Regions from separate parts of the Effusibacillus pohliae DSM 22757 genome, predicted to be linked through region 1. Evidence: riboswitches for the same ligand, from Rfam matches in the RefSeq annotation. Region 1 holds a riboswitch; each other region holds the start of a gene.
The links. A riboswitch is a leader RNA that binds a small molecule or an ion and turns the genes downstream of it on or off. The one in region 1 is predicted to bind cyclic di-GMP.
Positions count from the first base shown of each region.

Region 1 (6,274 bases):
TGCATTTGAAGCATTGATTCGAGGGAGGACTCGCTCAGGAAAGTGTCTTCTACCTTCTGCATTATTTGATCAATCAGAAGAACAGCAGATATTATTGGATTTTAAAGCAAGGGATATTGCGATTAAGAAAGCCCGAGCGATCATTCAAAATGCTCTGTTGTTTCTCAATTGTCATCCTCGCGCATTACAAACAGGGGCTATTTTTGAAGATATAACGAAGCTTGAACTTCCGCTTCAACAGTTAGTATTGGAAATTACAGAACAGACTCACATCGATGATCTTAAGTCTTTAAAAAGGGAATTGTCTGTGTTACGTAAACATGGAGTGAAGATTGCACTTGATGACTTTGGAACGGGATTTTCGAATTTTTGGTTGGTAGAAGCATTGCAGCCTGAATTTATAAAGCTGGATCGGTCCATCATTGTTTCACTGGAAACATCCAAACAGGCCCGCAGGGTAATCGCGGGTTTGGTGGCGTTTGCCGAGAAAGTGAAAACCCAGCTTATCGCGGAAGGGGTCGAAAGAGAGAAACAAAGAGTGATTTTAGTTGAACTCGGTATTCCATATGGTCAGGGATTCCTTCTTGGCCATCCATTTGCACTTTCAAAAGGCACAATCTTATAGCTGGTTTCAAGAAAATATTAAAAATTCAATTTATACAAACAGTATATGCCTGGAATTATTCAAATTCATTAAAATTGGGTGACGTTATGGATTTTAAACTTAAGGTTAGGGATATATTGGACGGTTTGACTATAATTCATGTTGAAGGGGAAGTAGATATTGGAACGGTAAATCAATTATTAGCTGAAATTGATGGGATCAAGCAACAAACCGTAGTACTAGATTTCAATAAAGTTACATTTATCGATTCAACAGGAATTGGGCTTTTAGTTCGAAAAATCATGGAGTTTCGGGAAGAGGGACGTAATCTTAAACTCCGATCCTTACCGGACATAATATATGAAATTTTAGATGAAATGGGAATATTTGAGGCGTTGGGTGATTTGGAGGAAGGTAATGCTCATGAGAACAAATGAACTTCAATATCAATTTGAAAAATATATGTTTACAGTCGAAAGTGCTAAAGAGGAAGTTCAAGCAGCGCAATTTATACAGCAAATGCTTTTACACGATGATGTACCGTACTGTGACGCTCTTTCCTGTGTCGGAGTTTCGATTCCCTCCTTTCATCTGAGTGGAGATTATTACGATTTTATACATGACGAACGAAACGGCCGATATTGGGTGTTCATTGGTGATGTAATGGGCAAGGGAATACCTGCATTTCTTCTGATGGTCTTGTTACGTTCAACGGTCAGATGTTTAACACGTACTTGTGCTAGTCCTGGAAAACTGGTGTTTGAACTGAACAACTCGCTTCACAAGGATCTGACACGTTTACGGGCGTTTGCTTCCTTGTTTTGTGGAATGTTTGATACTAACTCGGCCGAGTTTCTATATACATCTGCTGGACATCCAAGTCCCATCCTAATGAGAAAGAACCGAGATTTTCCTGAACGACTTGAAGGGAAAGGCACTGTAATCGGAATTTTGAGAAATCGTGAGTATAAGGATTATTCTATTTTACTGTCAAAAGGTGACTTAATAGTCGGGTGTACCGACGGGATTTTTGAAGCGATGGATACATATAGGCAGCAGTATGGTTACGACCGTTTGATGCAAGTGATTTCGAAAAACAAAGACCAAACCATGGATGATCTGATTCAATCGATCACCAGCGACGTAAAGCAGTACTCTCAAGATTTTAAACGAGATGATGTCACAGTCATAGCGATCCGCTGCGAGAAAGGAGAAGTTAACTGTTGTTCGGAGTAATTGTCAGTCGTGGAAAAACTGTGGAGAAAGCAGTTCGACGGGCGGCGAGGCAACTACAAGTATCCAAAGAAGAAATCGAATTCGAAGTGATCGATCAAGGGCGGCGAGGTCTTTTCTTTCATAGACCGGTTGTCATTCAAGCGACTGTAAAGAGAAAGTCAGAAATCGCAACTGATATCAATAAGCAATTTACTGAAATTGCTGTTTCAGATGTAAGGCCACAAAAGAAAGGGAAGGAAACAGAAATGTGGTTACAGATGCCTTCGCCAGGCACGCTGTTAGAGACAGTCTCTAATTCGAAGAAGGAGCTTTCAATTGAAGCTCCAGAAGGAACAGCTTGGGTTAAAGATGGCAAGATTTTCTGCAAAAACGGGGAATACCATTATCCTCTGCTAACCATTTGCGAGGGTGCTACAGTCTTAATCAATGGACAACCTGCTAGAGGAACTGTCATTGTAACAGAAGAAGATCAAATTGATGTCCGATTAGAAGAAGAGGTAGTCGATTCTACGTTAAAATTAACTGTTTCCGATGATAAGATGCACGTTCTATTGGAGTTTGTTCCAGGTTATTACATAATTAGAGAGCTTAAAGATTTACCGCCGAGTCGAGAACTTGTACTTGAAGTGGTTGAAACAAAAATCGCAAAAAATGATTTTACAGAATTCTATATTTTAGATAAACTTAAAGAAATTGGAGTTCGATTTGGGATCGATTATGATGAGATCGAACGTGTCTGCCAGTCACAGGAACCTGTTACCACGGTAATAGCGAAAGGAATTGAGCCAGTTCCGGGAGAGGACGGCGGATTTGAGCTGTTTCATGAGAAGCTCAAAAAACAGAAAGACCAATTGATTCTCTCTGAAAGTATCGATTGGAAAGAGCGTTTCAGTTTGCCAAGTATTGGAGCGGGAGAAATCATAGGGCGCCCGACTCCAGCTAAACCTGGGACCAGCGGGTGGAACGTGTTTGGGGAAACGGTGCCTGTCCCTCAGGTAAAGGAGCTTACGGTAATAGCCGGTGAAGGTACAACCGTTTATGGACTGGACCGAAAGATAGTGGCTACCAGGTCGGGTCGCATCAAGATTGACCGGCGTTCCAATAATACACTGTGTTTCAGCATTCTTCCTCAATTCATACACCGTGGGAACGTAAACATGGATTCAGGGAACATCCGTTTCCGCGGGGATGTGTATATTCTTGGCGATGTGGAGGAAGGGATGTACGTAGAAGCGGGCGGCAACCTCTATATTATGGGAAGTGTTTCAAATGCTACGGTAAAAACAGGCGGGGATGCGAAAATCAATGGTTCCGCGGTTGGTTCGACAATCATCTGCGGGTATTCCAACTTGTTTTGGGACGACATGCTTCCTAAATTTAAAGAAATACGTGACGATCTAGTAAAATTAATTGTGGTTGTTAAACAATTGGGAACCAACCGTGCTTTCACAAAATCAGACATCGGAAAAAAGGGTTTGCAACCGTTGTTAAAGCTGCTAACCGAAATCAAATTTAAGAAGCTGCCAGTTCTGATTCGGGAAGTGGGTACTGTTATCAAGGACGAGAAGGATAGTTTTGATGAGGATACTTTCCAAGTGGTCGATTTTCTCGAAAAGTCATTTCTGTATTTTCATCCGCTTATCAAGACATTGGATCAACTCGATTCTGTAGTGAAGTACATGGAAAATGTAATTTCTGCAGTCGAATTTGATTCCAACAAAAAAATGAATATCCAGGTGCAAAGCCTAACCAACAGTTCCATCAAATCGGCTTGGGATGTTGTGGTTGAGCGATTTTGCTATGGATCGGACATTTATTGCAAAGGAAGTATGAAAGCAGAAACATTGCGTGGAGGAAAGGTACAGGCAGGGAACAGCGTTGTAGCCAGTGAGATTGGTTCAAAAGGAGGAAGTTTGACAGAGGTTTGGGTTAAAAGCGCAGAAGGATTTATAAAAACGGAACGCGTGTATCCGGATACCGTCGTGAAAATATCGACAGTTTCTAAAAAGTTTATTGAAGAGACAGGTCCTTTGCACGTAAGACTAAACCGGGAATATGAACTTATCTATAGTGGGGTGTAAATGTGTTGGGTATCCAAACAAATTGGGAAAATGATGTGTTCAACATTCAATTGAACGGCGCCTTGGACATTTCGGGGGTTGACGTTTTCGAGGAAACCATTGCGGCGATGGATCTGACGTCTGTAACGATGGTGTGTGTGGACATGAAGAATGTGGTGTTTATCGATTCCACAGGAATCGGATCATTGTTAAACTTAATACGCACGTTAAAAGAACAAGAAACAGAATATAAATTTATAAATATAAATGAAGAAATACAGGAAATTTTCTTGATTATTGGACTGGAGGATTTGCTGGCTAGTCGATAAAGAAGGAATTTTGATAGAAATGTCAAACCATATATATGTCGGGTAATCCCCGAACGATAAAGGCAAACTCTGGGAAACCGGGGGACGCAAAGCTATAGGGGCTACGGCGGGTGAATACCTGCTATGTCAGCCAGCTACCGAAAGGAGGGGAAAGCGATGAAGAAGGCTTCTGCTTTCGTAACGCTCGCAGCACTTACTGCAATGGCACTTGCAACGATCATTAACAAACCATGGTTCTAAGTGTCGGAAGAAAGAACTGGGCGGAGCTTCTCCTCCCGGTTCTTTCTTTAGTACTAACTGAAGGCGAGTGGTTTCCATGATTTATTTTGTCATTGCTGGAATTGGCTTGGCGTTGCTTTTCAAAAGAAACCCTGTTTCGATTGTTTTCAATATCAGATTCAAAGTTCCATATGTTATGATTGGTTGTTTTCTGATTCAGTTGGTACTTGCAATTCTGGCGGTCCAAACAAACTCACAGCATCCCGTATTGCTAGGCATTACATTTTTGGGAATGCTCGTTAGTCTGTTCCTGAATCGACATTTGTACGGCGTAAAATGGATATTTTCTGGAACGTTGCTGAACGTTTTGTCCCTTCTTCTGCATGGAGGATTGATGCCTGTATCTGAAACCGCGATGAGATTAGCAGGCTTTGAGGACATGGGTTTTGACTCCGATTCTCGTCACCAGCTGATGAAAACCTCACCTTTTTGGTGGTTGGGAGATTGGATTCCATTTATAACACCACTCGGAAGGAACTATGTTTTAAGTATTGGGGATCTTGTTATTGGAATCGGACTAATACTTTTCATCATAAAGAATTCAAGGAGGAAGGGGTGGGATGAATGAGAGATTTAAACTGGTACACGGGATCTTTATTTATCATTGGATTGTATGCGTTGTTTGAGGGGATATTGTATTTTCATGCCGACAGTTATTTAGAATTTATACTATTCACCTCGTTTATTATTATTTTAGAACTCTTCCCAATAAAACTAATTAGTGGAGATGACTATAGCGCAAGTGCTATTGGATATATCTGTATTTTATTTAAATTCGGACTGCCGGCCTGTGCAGTCACGATTGTTATCAGTACACTTTTGAGCTTTATAAAAAGATATCGTTCGATCCGAAACGTTAAGTGGTTTCGATATTTTGTCACTGTAGGAATGTACTTTCTGAGTGCATCTGTGGCATTGGAGACGATTCGACTTACAGAATTTAATACATTTTTTCAGGTATTTTTAGCGTCGGCAGCAAATGAGCTGACCAACTCATTGCTGATAGCAGGGATTCATCGATCGGTGATGGGGGTACCTTTGTTTCATAATTTTCCCATTAAGTTGCGGGAATTAATCGTTCCGATTCTCGTTAGCTCGATCGTGGTTTCACGTTTTCTTTATGCTCAAAATTCAAGTGATCTCATAAGAGAAGTTTTATATACAACCTTCTTCATCCTGGTCGTACTACTTTTCTCCACTCAATATATCAAGCAAATTGGTATACGACAGGATACGTCTAAAGAATTCATTCGGATCTTAGAAAACAGGATAACGGGCGAGCTCTCCGGTCACGGTACCCGCGTCGGGATTATCTGTGATATGTTAATTGAGCATTTGCGTTATCCAAAGAATAAAAAGCACGACTTGATTCAAATGGCAATTATCCATGACATTGGAAAGTCATTACTACCCGTACATGTGTTCCGGAAACGCGGTGCCCTTACACTTTCAGAAGAGAAAGAGTATCAAACTCATTGTGAAAGAGGAGCCGAAATTATTCGTTCGATTTTTCCGAACAAAAAATTTGATGAATGGATTCTTTATCACCACGAACAATGGGATGGAAAAGGATTCCCAAAAGGGTTAAAAGGTGCAGAGATTCCTTTGGAAGCCCGCATTCTGGCCCTCTGTAACCACTTGGATCATATTATGAAAAGGCATTCCAATGACGAAACGGTATATCAACTATTACTGCAATTAAGCGGTAACGTATTAGATCCTTCGTTGGTCGGGCAAATCACCGTTGAGACCATTTCGTATATTCG
Region 1 is NZ_AQXL01000091.1:75-6,348, reverse strand. Features, by position in the region: gene C230_RS0103170 (EAL domain-containing protein) at 1-625, shown strand, start outside; gene C230_RS0103165 (STAS domain-containing protein) at 712-1,041, shown strand; gene C230_RS0103160 (PP2C family protein-serine/threonine phosphatase) at 1,028-1,840, shown strand; gene C230_RS0103155 (flagellar assembly protein A) at 1,828-3,921, shown strand; gene C230_RS0103150 (STAS domain-containing protein) at 3,924-4,229, shown strand; cyclic di-GMP riboswitch class I at 4,281-4,371, shown strand; gene C230_RS0103140 (DUF5317 family protein) at 4,546-5,076, shown strand; partial or broken gene C230_RS19235 (HD-GYP domain-containing protein) at 5,073-6,274, shown strand, end outside.

Region 2 (8,701 bases), on a different contig from region 1:
GGAATACATAGGTCAAAAGAATTAGAGGAGGTTCGGTACGTGTCTGTCGCTCTTGACACCCGGATCCTCGATCATGCGATTTCGTCGACTTTGCGGGCGATCGAGCAAAGCAAGCACCAGATCTATGAAATCGCGGAAGCGTCGCGCAAGGAATACCAGGCATTGGAGCGGGACGTGGCGGCGGTGCAGATGCAGGTGTACGAAACGGTGCAGGAAGTCGATCGTCTCGAGTCGGCGTTGCGTAAAGCGAAGCAGCGTTTGGTGCTGGTCAGCAAGAGCTTTGCGAAATATTCCGACCGCCAGATCAAGGAAGTGTATGACGAAGCGCAGCGGCTGCAAACCGAACTCCTGGTCGTGCGGGAACGGGAAACGCAACTGCGTGTCAGGCGGGACGATCTGTCCCAGCGTTTGAAAAATTTGGGGGAGTTGGTCAAAAAGGCCGAAGGTCTGATCACCCAGTTGAGCGTTGCGTTCAACTATCTGTCGGGAGAGCAGCAGGAAATCGGGGCCATGCTGCAAACGATGGAGGAAAAACAGTACCTTGGCATCCGCGTCATCCAGGCGCAGGAAGAAGAACGCCGGCGCGTGGCACGGGAGATTCACGACGGCCCGGCCCAGATGATGGCGAACGTCGTGTTGCGATCGGAAATCGCTGAAAAGATGATCGATCGAGACATCGACCGGGTTCGCAGCGAGCTGGCCGAACTGAAGGGGATGGTGCGCGACTGCCTCGCGGAGGTTCGTCAGATTATTTTTGATCTTCGCCCAATGGAGCTGGACGATTTGGGACTGGCTCCCACCTTGCGTCGCTATCTTGCAAAATTCCAGGAAAAACACGGCATCCAGACGGATTTCGTGTTGATCGGAGAGGAGCGGAGGTTGCCCGCCCCGTTGGAGGTGGCGATTTTTCGTTCCGTGCAGGAAGCGCTGAATAATATATGGAAACATGCGGAAGCTTCTGTTGCCACTGTCAAGCTGGAAACCGACCAGCCGCATGTGATCGTCCACATTCTGGACAATGGAAAAGGGTTTGACATGAATCAGACGCGCGGCAAGCGGGAGCAGGGCCATTATGGGCTGTTGGGGATCCAAGAAAGGATTCAACTGCTTGGGGGGCAGGTGGAGTTCCGGTCAAAAGTCGGTGAGGGAACCAAGGTGATCATTACTCTGCCGATATCAAATCAAGGAGGCAAGTAAAGTTGAGTCCTCGGAGTCCGATCAAGGTCGTTCTTGCAGACGATCACACACTGTTTCGCCAGGGATTGAGGCGGATTTTTGAACTGGAAGAAGATTTTCAAATTATCGGTGAAGCGACCGATGGGAAACAGGCCATTTTGCTGGCTGCCACTTTGTCGCCGGATGTGATCCTGATGGATATCAACATGCCGGAGAAAAGCGGTGTGGAAGCGACCCGGTTGGTGAAAGAAGCGAACCCTGGAGTGAAGGTTCTTATTTTGTCCATTCATGATGACGAAGCATATATTTTTGAAGCGATTCGCGCCGGCGCCAACGGGTATCTGCTGAAGGACGTAGAGTCGGAAGTGTTGGTCGAAGCGGTTCGCCAGGTGGCCAACGGCACCGCCTTTATCCACCCGCAAGTTACCACCAAATTGCTGGACGAATTTAAACGGTTAAGCCACAAAATGGTTGAGGGGCCGGTCTTACATAACGAAACGGCGGCGGCTTTGGAACAAGATTCCTGGCAGGAGCTGCTGACGCAACGGGAGATGGAAATCCTTCGCCTGATGGCGGAAGGGAAGAGCAACCGGTTGATTGGGGAGACGCTCTTCATTTCGGAAAAAACGGTGAAAAATCACGTCTCCTCGATCCTGGGCAAGCTGGGTGTTGATGACCGGACACAAGCGGTCATCATGGCGGCCCGGCGCGGCTGGGTGCGGCTTTGATGAACGACTGCACAGGGGCGCGCATATATTGACACCACCAAGGAGGTGTCGATCATGCTCGCCCTTTTGATTTGGACGCTTGCTGCTTACGGCTTCGTTGTCGGCCTGTGCAAGTTGGTTCGGTATGTGTATGCACGGTCTTCGTTCGACCGAAGTCTTACCTTGGTGCTGATGGTCTGCAACGCGGAAGGTTACGTGGAAGGAATTATTCGCTTGATTGCATACAAATCCTTTATGTCGCGAAAAGAATTGCGCCTGGTGGTGGTTGACACCGGTTCACAGGACGCGACTTGCGAAATCGTTCGCCGCATGCAGGAAAAAGACGGGAGAATCGAACTGATCGAGACGAAAAACCAGTTCGACACGCAGATTGTGGCCGAGGTTTGGTCGGACACCGGGCCGGAGAATCCTTTCATCCTGTTCGATCTGCGCGGATGGCGGAATCCGCGGAAGGTCGTCCCTGGTTTGGTGTCGATTGTCGAATGAAGTCGGATCAGGTCGAAAAATAGTCCCTAGGTCCTATGTACGACTTCGTCGAACGGTGTAAAATGAGAGTCAAGGAATGAGTCAATCATCAAGGGCAAACCTGTCGAAAGGCAGGGACGCAAAGCTATGGGTCTAACGCCTTTGCAGGCTATGACCGCCAGGCTGCTGATTGTTCCGGGTGTATTGCTCAATCCCACAAAAGGTTTCCTCATTGGCCCTTTTGGAATCCCCCTACCCCACTTGTAAGAGGCCCCTCTTCCCGGAGGGGCCTCTTGGTCCTTGTAGGCACGTGATTGCATGGTTTTCCCTGCAGGAGCGGCTTGCCTATCCGAATGGGCTCCACTCGGCATTTCCCTTCTTGGAAAAATTTTTGTTGGAAAAATTTCACATACCGGTTTTTTTATCCGGCTTTCATATAGCCTTTATCAAATCTTCATATTTGGCTGGTACGGTAAAAGGAGAAAGCAAGAGAGAGGGGGCAAACAGGATGCAGAGGGTGGCCGAATGGATCCGCGGCGGGGACGTCACGACGTTTTTCTGGATGAATCATTCGTTAAGGTTTCCCTTGCTCGATCGGGTCATGCCGCTGATTACCCACCTTGGGGGAGCCGTCTGGTGCATCGGGTTCACTCTGATTTTGCTTGTCGGAGGGGGTGTGCGCTGGCAGCAGACGGGCATCCATCTGGCGCTGAGTTTGCTAATCAGTCATCTGATCGTTGCCGTTTGCAAAAAAATCTTGCCGAGGCCCAGGCCGTATCAAGTGCTGGAAGATGTCTGCACTGGCCGCAAACTGTTGCGTGATGCATCGTTTCCTTCCGGACACGCGACGGCCGCTTTTTGTATGGCGACCGTTTTATCGGTTGCGCTCCCCGCATGTATCCTTGTTTTTTACAGTTTGGCTGCGGCCGTTGCCGTTTCCCGGGTGTATCTGGGATTGCATTATCCGTCCGATGTCACGATCGGGGCCGCGTTGGGGATCGGCACCGCCTGGATGCTCGTGTAGCGCCAAATCTGCTCTTGGGGGAGAGCCGATGCCGCATATCGTATTGTTGTCCGAATCGATTGGAACGGGACATGAAAGGGCTGCGTGCGCCATTGAAGAGGCATTGTTGTCCGCGTATCCGAACGTGCACGTTACGAGACTGAATCTGCTGGATACGTTTCGCCCGCGCACGGCCAAAGTGACCCGCACCCTGTATCTGGAAACTTTGGCGCACCGACCTGGCTGGTGGGGCAAGTGGTATGAGTGGCAACGGGAAAAACGGATCAATCGTTTCGGCCGGTTCATTGTCTACACGGTATTGCGAAAAGATGTCATCGCCTGGCTGCGCCGGCTGGCACCGGATGCCGTCGTATGTACACATCCTTTGCCTGCCTGCTTGCTGGCGGAGATGAAACGAAAAGGGTTTTCCATTCCATTGTGTACCGTGTTGACCGATTTCGATCTGCACGGGTATTGGACGCATCCGGGGATTGACCTGTATTGCACGCCCGTGCAAACGGTCGCGGAAGCACTAGGGGAGCGGCTGAAAGGAAGCAGCGAAGTGCGAGTGACAGGCATCCCGATCGCAAACTCGTTTGTCGAGCGGTTATCGGGGCCGACACCTGGCCTGTTCGCACCTGCCAAACGCGTGTTGATCATGGGGGGCGGACTCGGGATCGGCTTGCTGCCGATGGTGGAACGGATTATCGAGTCGGACGGAGGCCATGAGATTACGGTGATATCCGGATATAACCGGTCGCTTCGCCGGGAGCTGCGAAATCGGCATGGCAATCGGGCCAATCTGAGGATCCTCGGTTATACGCGGCAGGTGGCGGAGCTGATGGCGACGAGCGATCTGCTTGTGACCAAACCGGGAGGTCTGACGATCGCGGAAGCGTTGGCGATGAAGCTGCCGATGGTGCTGTATACGCCGATTCCGGGGCAGGAACGGCGCAACGGGCAATTGATGTCAGAGTTGGGAGTGGCGGTGACGGTCGGGACTCCGGAAGAGGGGGCGGAACAGGTGCGCGATCTGCTAGAAAACGATTCGCGGAGACAAAACATGCGACAGCAAATGGAATCCGTCAGGCGTCCGTTTGCCGCAGCCGAGGTCGCGGAAGCGGTAATGGAGAAAGCTTTGCAGCATTCGCCGCGACACATTCCGATCCGGATGGCATCGCAACGCTGAGAGAATCCTGCATTCCCAAGATGTGGCAGAATGTCTTTGTTTCATCCTGGTAGGAGACGGCCCGCCGATGTCGAAGATGAATGAACAGCACATAACGACGGGCGGGATGAAAATGCGGATGAAAATAGGCATCGTAGGAGCTGGTTATGTCGGTCTGGTGTCGGCGGCAGTGTTTGCCGATTGGGGGCATGACGTCGTGTGCGTCGACCATGACGCGGAGAAAATCGGCCGCATCCGGGCGGGCGATCTGCCTGTATACGAGCCGGGGCTGGCGGACATGGTGGAACGCAACAGACAAGCGGGACGATTGCGGTTCACAACCGATCTGTCGCGGACAGCCGGCGAACTCGACTTGCTGATCATCGCGGTCGGCACACCTGCCGCGGATGATGGACATCCGGACCTGACCGCTCTCTGGAATGTGGTCCATTCGTTGAAACAATGTGTAAAAGGCGATCTGACGGTGGCGATCAAAAGCACCGTGCCGATTGGGACGTGCCAGGCGGTATCCCGTTTTCTGAACGGGCATCCAGGCAGCCGGTTCGATGTTGTAGCCGCCCCCGAATTTTTGCGGCAGGGGACGGCGATCGCCGATTTTCTCTCGCCGGACCGGGTGGTGATCGGCTGCCGGACGGAAGCGGCCAAGCGAAAGATGCAGCAACTGTTCGCACCGCTCGCATGCCCGCTGCTGTTTACGGACTGGCAGAGCGCCGAGATGATCAAATATGCGGCCAACGCGTTTTTGGCGATGAAAATTTCGTATATCAACACGATCGCCAATCTGTGCGAGCAAGTGGGGGCCGATATTCAGCAGGTGGCGCTCGGGATCGGGCTCGACCGCCGGATTGGTCCTGCCTATCTGCAGCCGGGCATCGGCTTTGGCGGCTCCTGCCTGCCGAAGGATACGCAAGCGATCGTGGCGCTTGGGAAGGATTACGGTGTCGATGTGTCGCTATTTCGCGAGGTGCTTCGCGTCAACCGGGAACAGCGCGGACGAATCGTGCAAAAATTGGCGGATCGGCTGGGGGGTGTGCAGGGCAAAACAATCGCCGTGCTGGGATTGGCGTTCAAGGCGAATACAAACGATGTGAGGGAAGCTCCCGCTTTGGACATCATCACCCGGATCGTGCAGGCGGGCGGGGAAGTGGTTGCATATGATCCGGCGGTCAATATGGAATCCTTAAAAAATGATTTTTGCTTTACGCCCGCGGCAGATGCGTATCAGGCGGTAACCGGGGCGGATGCAGTTGTCATCCTGACCGAGTGGGAGGAATTCCACGGGCTCGACCTGCAACAGATCAGAAGTCTGATGCGCCATCCGCTGGTGATTGACGGCCGAAATTTGTATGCTCCGCACATGATGAAACAGCACGGGTTTCACTACGTTCCGGTTGGCGTCCCGGAACAAGAAGTGGCGGAAGCAGCGGCGACAACGGTGTGAGGGGGCTAGCCACCCCTTTCTGCCTTATTACAAGTGAACCGGCTTTCCCGTGTGCCCCTTTTTCAAAATGGGTCCTGATCACCCCCGCTCTGTGCAGGGGCGTGAAGTGTGGTGTGTGATTACACCGGCAGCAAACGGGAGGCGCTTGCAACGGGCGGATGCGGATCCGGCGTATCAAGCGCTTTTTTTATTTCTTCAATGCGTTGACGGGTATGTTCGTACCCGCATTCCATGCAGTGGAACAGTTTGGAAAAATCGAACAAGCCGATCGAGCGCACATCCGGCCGCAGCACGATGTCCGCCTGCCGGGTGGCGGAAGCCGATCTGGCAGCCAGGTTGATGTGGATGACACGGGTCAGGATCGATTGGAGAGAGTCAAACGGTCGATTGACCGGGTCGGCAAACACCAGATCAACCGCAATCACCTTTTCCGCTCCCAGCGCCCGCACGGCGGACACCGGACAATTGTCCAACAGGCCGCCGTCAATGTACACCCTGTCTTTGTAAAAAACGGGCCGAAACGCGACAGGAATCGAAAGGCTCGCCTGAACGGCGTCGGCGACCGGAATCTCGTGAATCAGATCGACACCGTCGTGCGGCCTCGCCAACGGCCGCGAGACAAAGAGCACCTGTTTGGCCCGCGTTAAATCGGTGGCTGTGATGGAGACCGGCATTTTCAAGTCGGTCATCCGGGCCTGCCGGGTCTTGTCTGCAATCAGCCGGTGAATCCGTTCCCCCTTGATCAGGCCCAGCAGCTTGGTGCGAGGCCAAAGCAAGCGCAGGAGAATCGTTTTGTAATCATAATCGAGAAACCGCTTGTTGATGGAAGGAACCATATCGATCAGCTGCGACGGAGAATAGCCCCATCCGTACAATGCGGCGACGATCGCCCCGCAACTGCTGCCTGCGATGCAGTCGATCTGGATGCCCGCTTCTGCCAACGCATGCAAAACGCCGATGTGTGCGCTGCCCGTGATGCCGCCACCGCTCAGCGCAAGCCCCACTTTTGCCATGGCCGACTACCTTTCCGCTTCCCTGATTTTGTCTTACTGATCGGGCATAGTATCTGCCGCCGACCGCCTGACGATTCTTGTCGCCCAGTTGTTTCCGGCCATTTTCATGGTTTTGCAGCGAATATCTTTTCGGTTGCGGACATAAGTGTGTTGTAGGGCGGTCTTCATAATTTGTTTACATCGCTGACACATTGTGTTTACAGACCGCCTGTACACTAAACTTGTCCAACAAATCACAACAACAAAGCAAAAACCAAATCATGCCGCACAGAGCGGGGGGATGACAGGTGAGCAATTGGAAACGGAAGGCAAGCAGGGCGTTGCAGATCGGACTTGTCGGATGCGTGATGGTCGGAGTGACCGCGTGCGGTACAACGGCGACCCCGAAGCAAACCGATGCAGATCCGGCACAGGGCGGCAAACCGCTGGCGTTGGCCGACATTGAAAAACTGGCCAAACAGGAAGGGGCGGTCGTCAGCGTCGGAATGCCGGATTCCTGGGCCAACTGGAAGGACACATGGAAAGATCTGGAGCAAAAATACGGTCTGAAGCATACGGACACCGACATGTCGAGCGCCGAGGAAATCGCCAAATTCGAAGCGGAGAAGAACCGTCCGACCGCCGATATCGGCGACGTCGGGATCGCCTTCGGGCCGGTGGCGGTCGCAAAAGGCGTGACGCAGCCGTACAAGACGTCGTATTGGGACGAGATTCCGAAATGGGCGAAAGACGAGCAGGGGCATTGGGTGGTCGGCTATCAGGGCACCATCGCATTTTTGACCAATAAAAAGCTGGTCAGCCATCCACCGACAAGTTGGAATGATTTGCTGAAAGGCGATTACAAGGTGGCGATTGGGGATGTCACGAAAGCGGCTCAGGCGCAGATGGCCGTGCTGGCAGCTGCGATCGCGCATGGCGGGGACGAGAAGAACATCCAGCCGGGCATCGATTTCTTCGCGCAACTGGCGAAACAGGGCCGTTTGTCGCTGGCCGACGTGAAGGTGGCGAATTTTGAAAAAGGGGAAATCGCCGTCGGGCTGCTGTGGGACTTCAACGCGTTGGGCTACCGCGAGCAAATCGACCCCACCCGGTTTGAAGTGACGATTCCGGCGGAAGGCAGCGTCGTCAGCGGCTATGCGACGATCATCAACAAGTACGCTCCGCATCCGCATGCGGCGATGCTCGCCCGGGAATACATCCTGAGCGATGCGGGGCAGATCAACCTGGCGAAGGGGTATGCCCGGCCGATTCGCGACAGTGTGAAGCTGCCGGAGGAAGTCGCCAAAAAACTGGTGCCGAAGGAGCAGTACAAGAATGCGAAGCCGATCCAGGACTATACCGCCTGGGAAGCGACCGCCAAAAAATTGCCGCAGCTGTGGCAAGAACAAGTTTTGGTGAATGTGAAGTAGTGTGGTAGGAATGGCAGACAAAGTAATCCTGGTGGTCGTGGATGGTTTGCAGTACGAGGCTGCGTGTTCACAGATGGGCTATCTCAATCACCTGGTAGAGGTCAACTGGGCGGCTCGGTTTCTCGTCAAGTCGGAGCTGCCCAGCCTCTCCCGGCCGCTCTACGAGGTGTTGCTGACCGGGACGCCCAGTTCCGTCAACGGAATAACTTCCAATCAGGCGGTGCGGTTGTCGGCACAAAAAAGCTTGTTTCATCTGGCAAAAGAGAACGGGTTGCGA
Region 2 is NZ_AQXL01000124.1:37,479-46,179, forward strand. Features, by position in the region: gene C230_RS0111310 (sensor histidine kinase) at 40-1,197, shown strand; gene C230_RS0111315 (response regulator) at 1,200-1,904, shown strand; gene C230_RS0111320 (glycosyltransferase) at 1,959-2,390, shown strand; cyclic di-GMP riboswitch class I at 2,474-2,560, shown strand; gene C230_RS0111325 (phosphatase PAP2 family protein) at 2,878-3,393, shown strand; gene C230_RS0111330 (MGDG synthase family glycosyltransferase) at 3,422-4,561, shown strand; gene C230_RS0111335 (UDP-glucose dehydrogenase family protein) at 4,629-6,002, shown strand; gene C230_RS20190 (patatin-like phospholipase family protein) at 6,122-7,015, opposite strand; gene C230_RS0111345 (ABC transporter substrate-binding protein) at 7,303-8,424, shown strand; gene C230_RS0111350 (alkaline phosphatase family protein) at 8,435-8,701, shown strand, end outside.
Region 2: linked by a shared signal. The riboswitch ahead of C230_RS0111325 (phosphatase PAP2 family protein) and the one ahead of C230_RS0103140 (DUF5317 family protein) in region 1 are both predicted to bind cyclic di-GMP.

Region 3 (8,701 bases), on a different contig from region 1:
CGAGTTGTTCGAGGGCCGTTACAACCCCAGCATGCGCAGTTCCTGTTTGACCCATTGGTTCACTTTGTGCAGTGCGGTTTCCGACAGTTTCTCATTCTGCGTAAAAATCGGGCCGACAGGACTGCTGGTGACACAGAACAGATTGTTCAACACATGACGATATCGGCCGTATGTACGAAGCGTGAATAGCGTGTTCGGGGTTTTTGCTTCAAAAAACAGGATCACTTCTTGCGCGTCCGGCAACGAGGCGGGATGGGATTTCAAGGTAAGCTTCTTGTCCTGGTTGATGTACCCGGCGTGGATGGAAAGCCCGGGATCTGAGTAGAGTTCTTTCAGAAAAATCACTTCGTACACCGGTATCAGCCTTTCCGTATCGCATACTGAAACTGTATGAGTCAATTTTATATGAGACAAACCCGTTCGTACAGAACGGAAAAACCCGCAGCCAGTGGCTTGCGGGTTTTTTGCCAAGCAGATTATACGTCCAGGTATTTGGCCAGTTGTTCATCTGTTGCCCGGCTGCCGACGAGGAACTCTCCGAATTCGCCGAAGCGTGCGCTGACCTCGTCGAAACGCATTTCGTACACGATTTTCTTGAACTGGACCGGATCATCGGCAAACAGGGTGACGCCCCATTCCCAGTCGTCGAGGCCGGTTGAGCCGGAGATGATTTGCGTCACTTTGCCGGCGTATTTGCGGCCGGTCAATCCGTGTGCCCGCATCAGGTCACGGCGCTGTTCCATCGGCAGCATGTACCAGTTGTCGCTGCCTTCCCGTTTTTTGTTCATCGGGTAGAAGCAGACATGTTTTGTCTTTGGCAAAATTGGGTAGAGCCGGTTTCGGACCGCCGGATCTTCGTACGGGTCAACGCCTTCTTTCGGCAGGTAGTTGCCCAATTCGACAACCGACACGTAGGAGTAGGCCGGCAGCAAACATTCGGCGAACCGGGTTTTGTTCAGCGCCGTCTCCAACTCGGTCAGTTCTTCCAATGTAGGACGGAGGTTCAAAAACAGCAAATCCGCTTTTTGCCCGACGATTGTGAACGTGCCGGTGCTGCCGTTTTTCTGTTCCTCTATGGCAGACCATTCGCGCATCAACGTGAACAGTTCGTCGAGCGCCGCCTGCCGCTCCTCGTTCGACAGTGCTTTCCAGGCTGCCCAATCGATCGTCCGGAAATCGTGCAGCACAAACCAGCCGTCCAATGTATGTAATACTTCGCTCATCTCACTTCACCCCTTCTGTGTCGTTCGGGAATAAAGTATATCACACTTGCCGCGCACCCGCCATTCACAGTAAGTTCATTTGCTAACAGAGGGTGTTTAGGGTATAAAGGAAATGATTGTGAAACTACATAAAGTGGTGAAGCGGATGTTATTTAACGATACGTTTTTGCGGGCATGCCGAAAAGAACGAGTGGAACATGTTCCCGTTTGGTATATGCGGCAGGCGGGGCGCTATCAGCCGGAATACCGGAAAATCCGTGAAAAATACAGTCTGATGGAGATCTGCGAGATTCCGGAAGTGTGCGCGGAGGTCACGCTGCTGCCGGTGCGCCAGCTGAACACCGATGCGGCGATCCTCTTTTCCGATATTATGATCCCCGTCAAGGCGATGGGGATGGAGGTCGACATCAAGGGCGGTTACGGCCCGGTCATCGCCAATCCGATCAAGCAAGCGGCCGATGTGGAGCGACTGCGCGACCTTGACCCGGAAGCAGATTTGCCGAACACGATGGAGGCCATCCGGATTTTGCACCGGGAATTGAACGTGCCGTTGATCGGATTCGCCGGTGCGCCGTTTACACTGGCCAGTTACATGATCGAGGGCGGACCGTCGAAAAACTACCACAAAACGAAGCAAATGATGTACGCGGCGCCGGAAGTTTGGAACGCCCTGATGGACAAGCTCGGCAATATGATCGTTACCTATATGAAAGCGCAGGTGGCGGCAGGGGCGCAAGCGGTGCAGATTTTTGACAGCTGGATCGGCAGCTTGTCGCCCAGCGACTATCGCCAGTACGTGTTTCCGACGATGCGGCGGATTTTTGAAAATCTACAGGGCATCGGCGCCCCGATGATCTACTTTGGCATTAACACCGGCGAACTGCTGCCCGTGTGGAAAGAACTGGCCGTCGATGTGATCGGTGTCGATTGGCGGGTGCCGCTCGATGCGGCTCGCGCCCGCGTCGGTACGAAGTTTGCGCTGCAGGGGAACCTGGATCCCGCTGTGCTGTTGGCTCCCTGGCCGGTGATTGAGCAGAAAGCGCGGGAAATCCTCGATCTGGGTATGGTGGAGCCTGGGTATATTTTCAATCTGGGGCATGGCATTTTCCCGGAAGTGAAAGTGGAGACGCTCAAGCGGCTGACCGAATTCATTCATCGCTACAGCTCCGCGAAACTTCAGGCGTAGAGAGGCGGTTTGCATGAGCAAAAAAACGATCGGCGTGCTGGCGATGGCCTACGGAACACCTGCCAGTCTGGACGAAGCGGAAGCTTATTACACCCATATTCGGCGGGGACGGAAGCCATCGCCCGAACAACTGCAAGAGTTGATCGACCGCTATGTGAAGATCGGAGGAGTGTCTCCGTTAAACGAGATCACCCGCAAACAGACGGAAGGGCTGGAACGCATTCTGAATCAAACCAGCCGTAATCTCGCATACCGCGTTTATATGGGGATGAAGCATGCCAATCCTTTTATTGAGGATGCGGTCAAGCAAATGGCGGAGGATGGGATTCGGGAGGCGGTCGGGCTGGTGTTTGCGCCCCATTATTCGATGATGAGCATCGGCGCATACATGGAGGCGGCAAAAAAAGGAGCAGAGCAGTTCGGCGGACCATCGTTTACGTTTGTAATGCAGTGGCACATGCAGCCGCAATTTTTGCAGGCTGTGGCAAGACGATTGCAGGCGGCGATGAATCGTTTTCCGGCGGGGGAACGGGAGCAGGTCCGGCTGTTGTTTACTGCACACAGCCTGCCCGAGCGGATTTTGCAGATGAACGACCCGTATCCGCAGCAGCTGCGGGAAACGGCGGCCAAGCTGGCGGAGATGATCGGCCATGCCAACTGGGGATTCGCTTGGCAGAGCGCCGGCCGCACGCCAGAACCCTGGCTGGGTCCCGATGTGCTGGACGTCCTCAGGCAGCTGGCGAAGCAGGGAACCCGGTCCGTGCTGATTTGCCCGGTCGGGTTTGTCGCAGACCATTTGGAAATTCTCTACGACATTGATGTCGAATGTCAGGCGTTGGCAAGCGAACTGGGAATGACGATGGTACGCACCGCGATGCTGAACGCGGACGAAGATTTTCTGCAAGCGTTGGCGGCGGTGGTGTGGGAACATACGAAGAGGGAATGATCGGGATGGCGGAAAAAACGGTCATCGTGATTGGCGGCGGCATTACAGGTCTGAGTGCTGCTTACTATTTGCAAAAACAGGCCCGGGCGCAAGGTGTGCCGCTGCGCGTGCAGCTGTTTGAACGGGATGCCCGCGTCGGGGGCAAGGTCGACACGGAGCTTTTTGACGGTTTTGTTGTGGAAAAGGGGCCTGATTCGTTTCTCGCTCGCAAGGCCGCGGCCGTTCACCTGTGCCGGGAACTGGGGTTGCAAGACGACCTGGTCGGGACGAACCCGCGCGCCAAAAAAACGTATATTTGGCATGGAGGCAAGCTGCACCGGATTCCGGACGGGTTAAACATCGGCATTCCGACGCAGTTCGTGCCGTTTGCTACCACCGGGCTGCTGTCGGTGTCCGGCAAGCTGCGGGCGGCGATGGATCTGGTACTGCCCCGCAGCGACGATTCCGGCGACCGGTCGTTGGGCGGCTTCCTCGCCCGCAGGCTGGGGGACGAAGTGGTCGACCGGATGGCGGAACCGCTGCTCGCCGGGATTTATGCGGGGGATTCCCGCAATTTGAGCCTGCGAGCGACGTTCCCGCAGTTTGAGCAGTTGGAGAAACAATACGGTAGCCTGATCCGCGGCATGCTGGCCCAGGCGAAAGCAGCGGGTAAACGGGCTGTTCCTGGCGCCGGTCCCGCGCCGGTATCCGAAACCGGAAGGGCTCCTGCGGTGGAAGGTTCTGCATCAGTCAGGGAGAAATCGCTGCCGCAGTCCGTTTTTTTGTCGCTGCGCGGCGGGTTGATCCAATTGGTAAATCGGCTGGCCGAGGTGCTGGGGCCCGGTGTGATCCATACTTCCACCGCTGTACGGGAGATCAGGCAGGTGACGGTTGATCAGCCCGGGGCGATGCTGACCGCTGATCAGGCGGAAGCCATGCTGTCACGTGATCAGACGGGCGCAAGCACCGGCGACATCCGTCCACCCGCAAGATATCGGGTGATGATGGAAACTGGCGATGTGTTTGAAGCGGATGCGGTTGTGGTGACCATCCCGGCGTATGATGCCGCCCGGATTTTGCCGCAGTCGTTTGAACCTGCCACCGTTCTCGGGAAGATCCCCTATGCATCGGTCGCGACGGTGGCGATGGCGTTTCACGCCTCGTCGATTGTGCATCCGTTGGACGGAACCGGATTCGTGGTGCCGAAACAGGAAGGGCGGAACATCACCGCCTGCACCTGGGTGTCGTCCAAATGGCTGCACACAGCGCCGAAGGACAAAGTGCTGCTGCGGTGTTATGTCGGACGGGCTGGGGAAGAAGCGATCGTCGACGAACCGGATGAATCGATCCTGCGCAAGGTGAGGCAAGATCTGAACGACTCGATGGGCATTCAGGTTGACCCGATTTTTACGCGTATCACGCGCTGGCGAAGATCGATGCCCCAGTACACGGTAGGACACCTGGAGCGGCTGGATGCGTTTCAAAAGGAAGTGAAGAGGCAATTTCCGGGCCTCTTTTTTGCCGGTGCCGGCCATACCGGTCTTGGCATACCGGATTGCATTCAGCAGGGAAAAAACACGGCGGAGCAGGCGATTGAACACTTGGCTCTGTGATCCGACTTGCAGGTGGAAGCAGCTTCCTTTCGGGGAAGCTTTTTATTTTTGTGGGAAAGGTCAAAATTTTTATTTGTTTCTTGCAGGAATCTGCTTGATAATGTCGAATTATGGTAGTGAATGCTCCTTCAAGCAAACGACAAAGGCAAACTTCGGGAAACTGAAGGACGCAAAGCTAAAGGGGCTACGGCAGGCGTGCCTGCTAAGCTTGCCAGCTGTCGAAAGGAGGGAAGGGCAAATGAAAAAACTGAATTCTCTTGCAATAGTCACAGCTCTTGCCGCAACCACACTCGAACTGATGGTAGAACCTTGGTTATAAGCAAATGCATCGAAAGAACTGGGAATTCCCGGTTCTTTCTTTTTTTGTAGAAGGATATATATTTATTTCAACAGGTTTGTTATGATAAATGTGTGCATATTATTGGGGGGCAAGGCAATTGAAGGAAGTAAACGCGTATACGGGTCTGCTGTTTATAGCTGGTATCTACGCCTTCTTTCATATGATTGTACAGTTTCCGCCTGTTGACTGGCTTCAGTTTCTGCTTGTTTTGGGATTAGTGGTTCTTTTTGACCTTTGTCCCGTTAAACTTCCGAACGGAATTGAATATCGGGCCAGCATCATCGGCTTTTTGTTAATGCTGTTTAACTTCGGTGTTTCTGCGTGTATAGCGTCATTTATGATCAGCGCGTTGTTGTTAAGCTGGAAAATCTACGAATCGGTTCGCAAGATCAATTGGTTTCGTTATTTCGTCACGATCGGAATGTATTTTGTGTGCACTTTGTTTTCCCTCGCCATGATGAAATCTGCGGAGCATTGGCCATCTTTTTTGCAAGTTTTGTTCACTGCCGCCGCGTTTGAGATTGCCAACCAACTCTTGTTGGTTGCCATTCGCAGAACGGTAATAGGAGGCTACGATTTCAACAAAGTCATTTTGAAGCTTTTCGTTCTGCTTGTTCCGACCTTGATCAGCACATTGGTGATCGTCCAGTTCTTGTATGCGGGCAGTTTGCAAAAATGGGTTTTTGAAGTATTGTATACTGCGGTCTTTTCCATCATCATTATTTACTTTTCCACAGAATTTACGAAAGAGATCGAAACCCGCAAACAGACGGAGGAAGCGTTGCGGGCTGCGCAGCAGGACCTGCAGGATACGCTCAAGTATCAACAAGGCATGACATTCAAGTTCAAACGAGTGAACGGTCGGTTTATTCATACGATGAGTGATGGAGAATTGTTATACAAACTGGGATTTGCTCCGGACGATGTGATCGGCAAGGAATTGAAAGAATTTCTGCCGAAGGACATGGCCGCCCGCCAGGAAGAATATTACTGGCGGGCTTGGCAAGGGGAAGAGAACGTGATCTATGAAGGAGAGAACAACGGTATCACGTATGTAACTTCTTTGCGGCCGATCAAGCGGGACGGGCAAGTGGTGGAAGTGATTGCGTCTTGTGTCGACATTACGGAGCTGAAAAAAGCGGAGGAATTGCTGCGCAAGTCGGATAAGCTGGCGGTGGCTGGCCAGCTGGCGGCGGGCATTGCGCATGAAATCCGGAATCCGCTTACATCGCTCCGGGGTTTCGTGCAACTGCTGCAAAAAGGCGTCAACAAGGAAGCGTACACAGATGTCATGTTATCGGAGATCGACCGGATGGATTCGATCATCCGGGAATTTTTGATACTTGCCAAACCGCATGCCACTTCCTTCAAACTGACCAATATGACCGCCCTGCTGGAACAGACGGTCACCTTGTTCAACTCGCAGGCGATCATGAAGAATGTGCAGATTCGCAGTTTGCTTGAACCGGACATCCCGCTGGTGATGTGCGATGCGAACCAGTTGAAACAGGTGTTCATCAACATCCTGCAAAATGCGATCGATTCGATGCCAAACGGTGGCGTCATTCAGATTGTCGCAAAGGCGGAACCGCCTGATCAAATCCTGATCCGGTTTGTTGACAGCGGCATCGGCATCCCGCAGGAACGGCTCGAAAAGCTGGGGGAACCGTTTTACAGTACGAAAGAAAAAGGCACCGGGCTAGGGCTGATGATCAGTTACAAAATCATTGAAGAGCACAACGGGAAGATCAAAATTGAAAGTGAAGTCTGCAAGGGGACGGTGGTTGAGATCGTGATCCCGATCGGCCATCCGCCTGCATCCGCCGGGCAGAGGTAAGCGGACGATTGCGAATGCGCACAATCAGGTAAGATCTCAATGTCTCTCAATGTCTCTTGCACGTGGACAGAGACGCGTGCTATACTGTTTTCAAATCTTTGGAAGGGTGCCTAGGGATCCGACGAAGCGGCTGCTTCGGATCGAACCAAGCGGCACCGGGTGCATCGAGGGAATGCACTTACACCGTAGGGATAAAAGACCTCGGCAAGTTCCATGTGTTTGGGGAACGGGCCGAGGTCTTTCGTTATGTATCGGGCTGAAGGGGGAAAGACAGATGTCCGACGATTTTTTTGACGTCGCACGACGCGGGAGATATTGAACAGTTGTGCAAACGGGCGATCGTGATTGACCGCGGGCGCGTCATCCTAGACGAATCGGTCGCCCACATGAAACGGGAGTATCTGCAGATGAAGGCAATCAACCTGAAGCTGCGGGAAGCCGGGCCAGACATTGTGCGCTGTCGGGCGTGTCGGTCGTAAAAAAAAAAGGCACCGGCATCAAGCTGTCGATCAACACGCGGGTGCAAACGATCAACTTTCAGTTTTTTATTACGCTGATCACGTTTATGACGTATCCGACCGATATTTTTCGCGGCTTTGGGCGAATCGTTCTGTTTACCGTGATCCCGACCGGATTTGTTTCCTATATGCCGATCGGGCTGCTACGGCAGTACAGTTCGGGCAATCAGATGGGAATCCGCATGTAGGGAGGCGAATATATGATCATTCGCGAGCGGCTTGTCGAGGATGTGGTGCGTTTGTATCAACTGGCAAGCGATCTGGAAGTGACCCGATTTTTCACATGGCGAGCGACGGTGGAAGGAATTCGCGAGCATACGGAAACCATGATCGAGGAAGAGCGGCGGGGCACCGGTCTCAGCCGCACGATTCTCGATGAACGGGGGAATCCGATCGGCGTCATCAGCCTGCACAAGATCAACCAGGAAACGGGAGAAGCAACGCTTGGCACCTGGCTCGGCCGCCCGTACTGGGGCAAAGGGTATAACCGCCGGGCGAAGGATGCGATTTTGCGACTCGCGTTTGAAAAATTGGCCTTGCGCCGGGTGTACATTGCGGTCGACCCGCGAAACGGGAGGTCGTTGCGGGCTGTGGAAAAATTGCCTTACGCCCGGCCGGTTGCCGAGGTGCCGGAAGCGTATCGGAATGCGTGTCAAGGCCAGCCGACGGCAGCGTCTGACACGGATCGGGAGGCGAACAGCGACCGGTGTTCGGACGGAACGCGCTGGTTTGTGGTGACGAGGGAAGCGTTTGCCCGTGTTTTGAAACGGGAAGGGGATGTGTAGGAGAGAGTTTCATAACAGCTAGGAAACGACACGAAAGCTATTAGATGGTAGTGTCCCGTCAAGTGGTGTAATTTCACCGTTTGTGTCTACTTTGTGACGTCGCTGGCTTTGTCCCGTTGAGGGATTCTATCGACCGTCGTCGCTCCGTCAAGGGGCTCTGCGCTCATCCTGTCGGAGGCCCTTGACGTCGCTCCTGCCGGTCGATTTGGGCACTTAGGGGACAAAGCCAAGGTTTGCGTGTGGCATACACGCCACCTCCTTCTTGCTATTTCTG
Region 3 is NZ_AQXL01000094.1:10,446-19,146, forward strand. Features, by position in the region: gene C230_RS0103505 (hypothetical protein) at 19-354, opposite strand; gene hemQ (hydrogen peroxide-dependent heme synthase) at 477-1,223, opposite strand; gene hemE (uroporphyrinogen decarboxylase) at 1,336-2,409, shown strand; gene hemH (ferrochelatase) at 2,423-3,355, shown strand; gene hemG (protoporphyrinogen oxidase) at 3,331-4,947, shown strand; cyclic di-GMP riboswitch class I at 5,082-5,170, shown strand; gene C230_RS21195 (ATP-binding protein) at 5,385-7,124, shown strand; gene C230_RS23310 (hypothetical protein) at 7,415-7,603, shown strand; gene C230_RS0103545 (ABC-2 family transporter protein) at 7,591-7,830, shown strand; gene C230_RS19295 (GNAT family N-acetyltransferase) at 7,843-8,427, shown strand.
Region 3: linked by a shared signal. The riboswitch ahead of C230_RS21195 (ATP-binding protein) and the one ahead of C230_RS0103140 (DUF5317 family protein) in region 1 are both predicted to bind cyclic di-GMP.

Region 4 (6,363 bases), on a different contig from region 1:
TCCGATCAGTGAGCAGGATCTCATTGATGGGGTTGCCATTTATCTGCGGGACTACCACAACTTTGACCCGCAACGGCTTCTCATTGAACTGTTCTTTGAAGAAGGCAAAGGATTCTCTGCCGAAATTGAAGTGCGATAACGATTGGAGGGATTTTCGATGAAAAAGCTCGTGTCTCTTTTCCTTGCGCTTGCGCTGGTTATGGGTTTTTCTGCGGTGTCGGAAGCGAAATCCTCGACATCCGGTTCATTTAGTGGCGGAGTGAAGTCATCCATCAGCTCCGGCTCCACCTACAAGGGCGATTCCACGAGTCAGTCCGGATCAGGAGTTTACAGTTCCGGTCAAAAGAGCCCTTCGAGCAATGTGACACAAAAACCGTCCACCCCGCAACCGTATCAACAACCGTATCAGCAGCCCAAATCGTCGTGGTTTGGCGGCGGGTTGGGGCATTTTCTGGGTGGGATGGCGGCAGGAGCGCTCATGAGTTCGCTGTTTGGTCACATGCTCCATCCGTTTGGCGGATTTGGCTACGGGTTCTCTTTTTGGGGGCTCTTGTTTGATTTGCTGCTGTTGTTTGTCGGGTACAAATTAATACGTCGGTTGTTCGTGCGATAGTGTGTGAAAAAACTGGGGAGGCTTGGCCTCCCTATCTCAGTTTGTATTTCCTTGAGTAAAAGAAAGTCACTTGACCAATCGGGAAATTCCAGCGGCGAGGTGTGAAATTTAAGTGAATCTGCCAAGATGCTGGAAATCGTGGGCCGAAGTATTACGTGTATCTTTGAAATTGGGGCTTACTTCATTTGGGGGGCCTATTGCCCACTTGGGGTATTTTCATGATGAGTATGTCCGGCAAAGAAAGTGGTTGGATGAACGCAGCTATGCAGACTTGGTTGCTCTTTGCCAGTTCTTGCCTGGCCCCGCAAGCAGTCAAGTAGGTATTGCAATAGGGGTTATGCGAGCAGGGCTGCTTGGCGGTGTTGCTTCGTTCATCGGATTTACCTTGCCATCCGTGATTGTTTTGGTGCTTTTTGCATTCCTGTTGCAAGGTTTCGATGTAGGAAATGCGGGATGGATACATGGTTTGAAGATAGTGGCCGTTGCGATTGTTGCCCATGCAGTGTTGGGAATGGGGCAAAAGCTGGCGCCTGATCGCAACAGGGCAACCATAGCGATGGTAGCGGCGGTCATCTCTCTTTTGTGGCCAACCGCAGTTAGCCAAGTTCTGCTTATTGTTTCAGCGGGAGTTGTAGGATTGTTTCTCTATAAGTCGGAACATACACCTGATCAGCCCAACATTTGTGTTCCAATCAACCGTCATGTGGGGATTGTGTGTTTGGGTTTATTTTTTGGGTTACTGGCTGCTTTGCCTGTATTGCGTGGGTTGACGCAATTTGTATGGGTGAAGGTATTTGACAGTTTTTACAGGGCCGGTTCGCTTGTGTTCGGCGGGGGACACGTTGTATTGCCTTTGCTGGAAAGAGAACTTGTACCGACTGGTTGGGTGAGCAAGGAAGCTTTCCTTGCTGGATATGGTGCCACACAGGCAGTGCCAGGCCCATTATTCACATTCGCTTCATATTTAGGGGCGACGATGGGAGGAGGGTTTGGGGCTTTCATAGCAACGGTGGCGATTTTCCTTCCTGCATTTCTGCTTGTGATTGGAACATTGCCTTTTTGGGACACACTTCGAAGAAAGCCCAAAATTCAAGGAGCGTTAATCGGTATCAATGCGGCTGTCGTGGGCGTTCTGCTTGCGGCTCTCTATAACCCGATTTGGATAAGCTCCATATTGGCGCCGGCCGATTTTGCGCTTGCCACCATCCTATTTGGAATGCTTGTGTTTTGGAAATTGCCGCCTTGGACAGTCGTATTAACAGGAGCGTTGGGCGGAGCGCTGATCTCGTCACTTTAACACTGCATCTTTCGGGAAGGATGCGTCATAGCGATGGGAGCGGGCAATTCGATTTGGGATTTACAAAACGTAAGAAATAGAATAGGACGAAAGACTCATGAATTGGTTGCTTGTAATGTAGTATAAATTCTAATGAAAGTAAAATATTCTCACTGAAAGGGCAAAATCGCCGAAAGGCGATGACGCAAAGCTGCGGGCCTACGGGATGGGGGGAACATCCTATGGCAGCCGGGCCGCCACAGTGGTAGCACACTTCTGTGTCTGCCAAGTGGCAGATTTTATTTTTGTTCAAAAAGGAGTGTGTGGAACAATGAAGAAAAAATTGGTTTGGACAACAGCTCTTGTGATGACACTCGCCCTCTCGCCGGCAGCGCTGATTGCACGGGCGGAAACGGCGACCGCGATCAGCACCGCAACCGGTTCGTCTGTAACGAGTTCTGCCACGACCACGCAGAGTTCTACGTCTACAACTACAACTACAACTACAACAACCGATCCAACGACGAATCCCTCTCAAACATCCGGCTCAACACAATCTTCCACAACGTCTTCCACAACATCCGGAAACCAATCCGATGAGGAAGACGACGACGGGAATGGAAAAAACAAGCAGGATGATGAAGAGAAGGACGATCAGGATCATGAGCATGGCGGCAAGGGCAAGGGGATCAAGCGAGCGCTCGAAAGCCTTCTGAAGGCTTTGCAGGATGGAAATGGGCAAGCAAGTGACGATACGTTGAATGCCGTGATTGAAAAATTAATCGATAAGCTGAAGCAGGATGGACTGGCGTCCTCTGACGACGACGCAAAGAATGCGGTGGAAACGCAACTTGACTCCGAAGTGAATTCCGGGACGGCAACCGAGGATCAAGTTCAGGTTCTGGTGACATTGAAGCTGAAGGACAAGAAACAGGATGAGGCGGAGACAGCTGTCGAAGCGGCGCTTGCCAAGAATCCGAAATCGGACAAGTTGTACGACTTGTTGAGTAAAGTTTTTCAAGACAAGGGCGACACCGAACAGGTGAAAGTGTATGTGCAGGGCAAGCGGCCGAATTTTGACGTGCAGCCTTTTATCAAGGACGGGCGCACCTTGATCCCGGTTCGCGCTGTTTCGGAAGCATTGGGAGCCGACGTGAAATGGAACGGAGAAACGCAAACGGTTACGATTCGCAAGGGCGATATCACGATTGAGCTTCCGATCGGAAGCAAGACGATCAAGGTCAACGGTCAAACCGCGACGATTGATGTGCCCGCGCAAATAGCCGATTCCCGCACGGTGGTGCCGGTCCGCTTTATTTCCGAATTTCTCGGGCATCAGGTACAGTGGGACGCAAACGCCAAAATGGTGATTGTAAAATAACTTTTCTCCAGGCAACCTGTTGCGCATGTGCGCCAGGTTGTCTTATTTTATCGGTTATTTTATGGGCTTGGTCTGTCCCGCCAGATCAGTTACACTGGTATTGAAAATTTTACTCTCATCTGATTCAATTTACGAGGGGAGGTGGCTTATGAAAGTTCGGAAGAACTATCTGTGGATTCTGTTGCTTGTCATCGTGTTGGGAGTCGGAGTGGGCATCTATGTGCATTCCCATACCGAACCGGCGCATGTGAGTTTGGCTGCTTTCAACACAAAAGAAGAACAATTGACGCAAGAGGCGGAAAAGATATTTGCTGACATACAGGTACGATATGATCAATTGGAAAAAGGCGCGATCAAGGTGGACGAATTCAAGAAACAGATGACTCCCCTTCGGGATCAAATGAAGAAAAACTGGGATGAATATAAAAAGTTCACTCAAGAAAATCCGCTTTCGACGGTTGACCGGGAGTCGAAAACCTTCAAGGAAGGCGTTGCGCTTGCGTCAAATGTTCGATTTAATATCTATACGTTTTTGATTAATGTAACGGAACAGAACCTGACAAAGCAGCAAATCGAAGAGAAACATAAGGAATATCTGTCTCAAATCGAGAACAAACTCAAGCAATATCGGGAACTGACAAAAGATCTGAAGAGTAGCTGAATAAAGCGAACAACTGGGACGAAGGATCCTCCTGCTGGGGGGATCAATTTTTTTACATAGTTTTGTCACCGTTTGGATGCCTGCGCTTGAAGGAAAAGAACCAGTCCAACTCGAATTTTTGGTTATCGGAAGGAAATACCACAAAACGCGTTTCATCAGCACAGCCTGAAAGCGGGTGAAAAGGCATCGAAAACGAGCGCTCCACTTTATCCAAGCAAAGATCCGGATTGCGAGAAGAAGTCATAGTGAAACGGAGACAAAGGAGTGAAAGCGGATGCGAAAACCGATTGTCTGGTTGGCAGGCGGCATGGTGTTGGGTAGCCTGATCACCGCGCCTGTGGCGGCAGGTGCAGAATCGTTGCAGGTTGTGATCTCACAAGTCAAGTTGATGATCAACGGGGTGGACAAGACGCCCGCGGGCGGGACCTTTTCGAACGGAGTTGCGCAAGTTCCTATCGCTTTCAACTATGAGGGAACCACTTATGTGCCGGTGAAATACGTTTCCGAGGCATTGGGATACCCGGTGGAATGGGATGGACCGAATCGGACGATCTGGGTGGGAACCAAACCGGGCGCCGGATTGTCACAGGCGGTTCGTCCGGAACCTGATCTTCCCGTTACGTTTACCGAAGTTCGCTCCGCGGTGTTCGACGCGGGGGATTCCAATCTGGTTCAGGTATCTGTTGCGGTTCGCAATGACGATACTCAATCGTTCAGTTTCTTCGGGTATCAGCCGGAGTTTGTCAGCCGGGACGGCGGCAAATATAAAGGATTCGTATATGTTCCGCAGGGATACGACTCCGAGGTACAGCCGAAAACGACCGGAATACTGCAGTATTACGCGATGATCCCGAAAGGCATCTCGGTAGAAGATATGACATTAAATCTGACAAAGGCCGATTTTTCCGTGTTTCCGGCACAGTTTAAAACATGGGCGTCGTTTTCCGTGGGAAAGCCATCGACCGTTACACCCAAAGTGTATACTTCGGCGGACTCGCCTGTTTTCGATCTGATGCCTTATCACGTTCAGTTGAGTCAGGTAACATTCTGGAGCTATGACTACAAAGCCTATGCGCAGGTTTACAAAGTCCATGTGACCACGACAAAAGATTCGGGCTACAATGCATATCCAAATAATACTGACCTGATTTTTGAGGTTATTGACGGCAACGGGACAACGGTAGCTCAAACGAGGTATGCGATCGGAGCGAGCGCAAATTCGTCCGTGCCGGTGCTCGGGGATGGAGACCAATACATCACTTTCAATAATCTGATTTGGTCCCGTTACAACAATTACAATGTGACTATTCGCGTCTATGAGGCGTTCAACCAGGGCAAACGGTTGATCGGAACATTCTCTCTATAATGCCGGATTGAAACAAATATAATGTGAAAAGACTATATGCCAAGCCAATCCTACCCCCATAAAACTCTACCTGGTTACGAATTCAATAATAGACTTACCTATATATACCAAAAAACTACAGTAGAGGTGATTGTGAATGAAAAAAACCTTGATGGCTCTTTCAGTGGTCTCCACACTCTCGTTCGGCACGCTCCCGGCGTTTGCACAGGGGAATGGCAACATTTCGATCGTCGGGAATAACCAAGCGCAGCAAACGATCACCATCAACAACACCACGAACGTGACGAACGAAACGGTTGAATTGGATGATGTCCGCGGCCACTGGGCGGAAAAATTCATTAAGGATCTCGTGAAAAAAGGGGTTGTGAAAGGCAAAGGAAATCGCCACTTTGACCCGAACGGTAAAGTGACACGGGCTGAATTCGCGACGATGGTCACTAAATACTTCCATTTGCAAACCACATCCACCACGCAGGACTTTGAAGACGTGGCTCCCACGGACTGGGAATTCAAGTATGTGGAAGCGGCGAAAGAGTACTTCGATGCGTTCCGGGCGCTGGATGGCGGTTTGCTCTTTAAACCGAACGAAGGTGCCCGTCGGGAGGACGTGACCGTCACGCTGGTGAAAATCCTGCTCAAGCTCAACCCGGATATGAAGCAGCTGAATGCCGCTGAAGCCGATCAGCTCCTGCAAGAAAAATTCCCGAAAGATTGGCAGCAAATCGCGCCCGTGCTGCGTCCGTATGTGGCGACGGCCGTCAAATATGAATTGATTCACGGGTACGGAGACGGATCGTTCAAGCCGGAACGGGTTCTCACTCGCGCCGAGGCTGCCGTACTGCTTGATAAATTGCAGGATAACGGCATTGTGATCGTGGGAGACCAAACCGGAACCAGCACTTCCGGCAACACTTCCGGCAACACTTCCGGCAACACTTCCGGCAACACTTCCGGCAACACTTCCGGCAACACTTCCGGCAACACTTCCGGCAACACCGTTTCCGGGCAGGCGAGCGGACAACAATAACCCACAACAACCAACAACCGGTTACTCGGTTGGAGAACC
Region 4 is NZ_AQXL01000064.1:95-6,457, reverse strand. Features, by position in the region: gene C230_RS0101285 (DUF2653 family protein) at 1-139, shown strand, start outside; gene C230_RS0101280 (hypothetical protein) at 158-613, shown strand; gene C230_RS0101275 (chromate transporter) at 726-1,910, shown strand; cyclic di-GMP riboswitch class I at 2,060-2,151, shown strand; gene C230_RS21685 (copper amine oxidase N-terminal domain-containing protein) at 2,221-3,270, shown strand; gene C230_RS0101265 (hypothetical protein) at 3,419-3,931, shown strand; gene C230_RS0101260 (stalk domain-containing protein) at 4,206-5,297, shown strand; gene C230_RS21135 (S-layer homology domain-containing protein) at 5,434-6,324, shown strand.
Region 4: linked by a shared signal. The riboswitch ahead of C230_RS21685 (copper amine oxidase N-terminal domain-containing protein) and the one ahead of C230_RS0103140 (DUF5317 family protein) in region 1 are both predicted to bind cyclic di-GMP.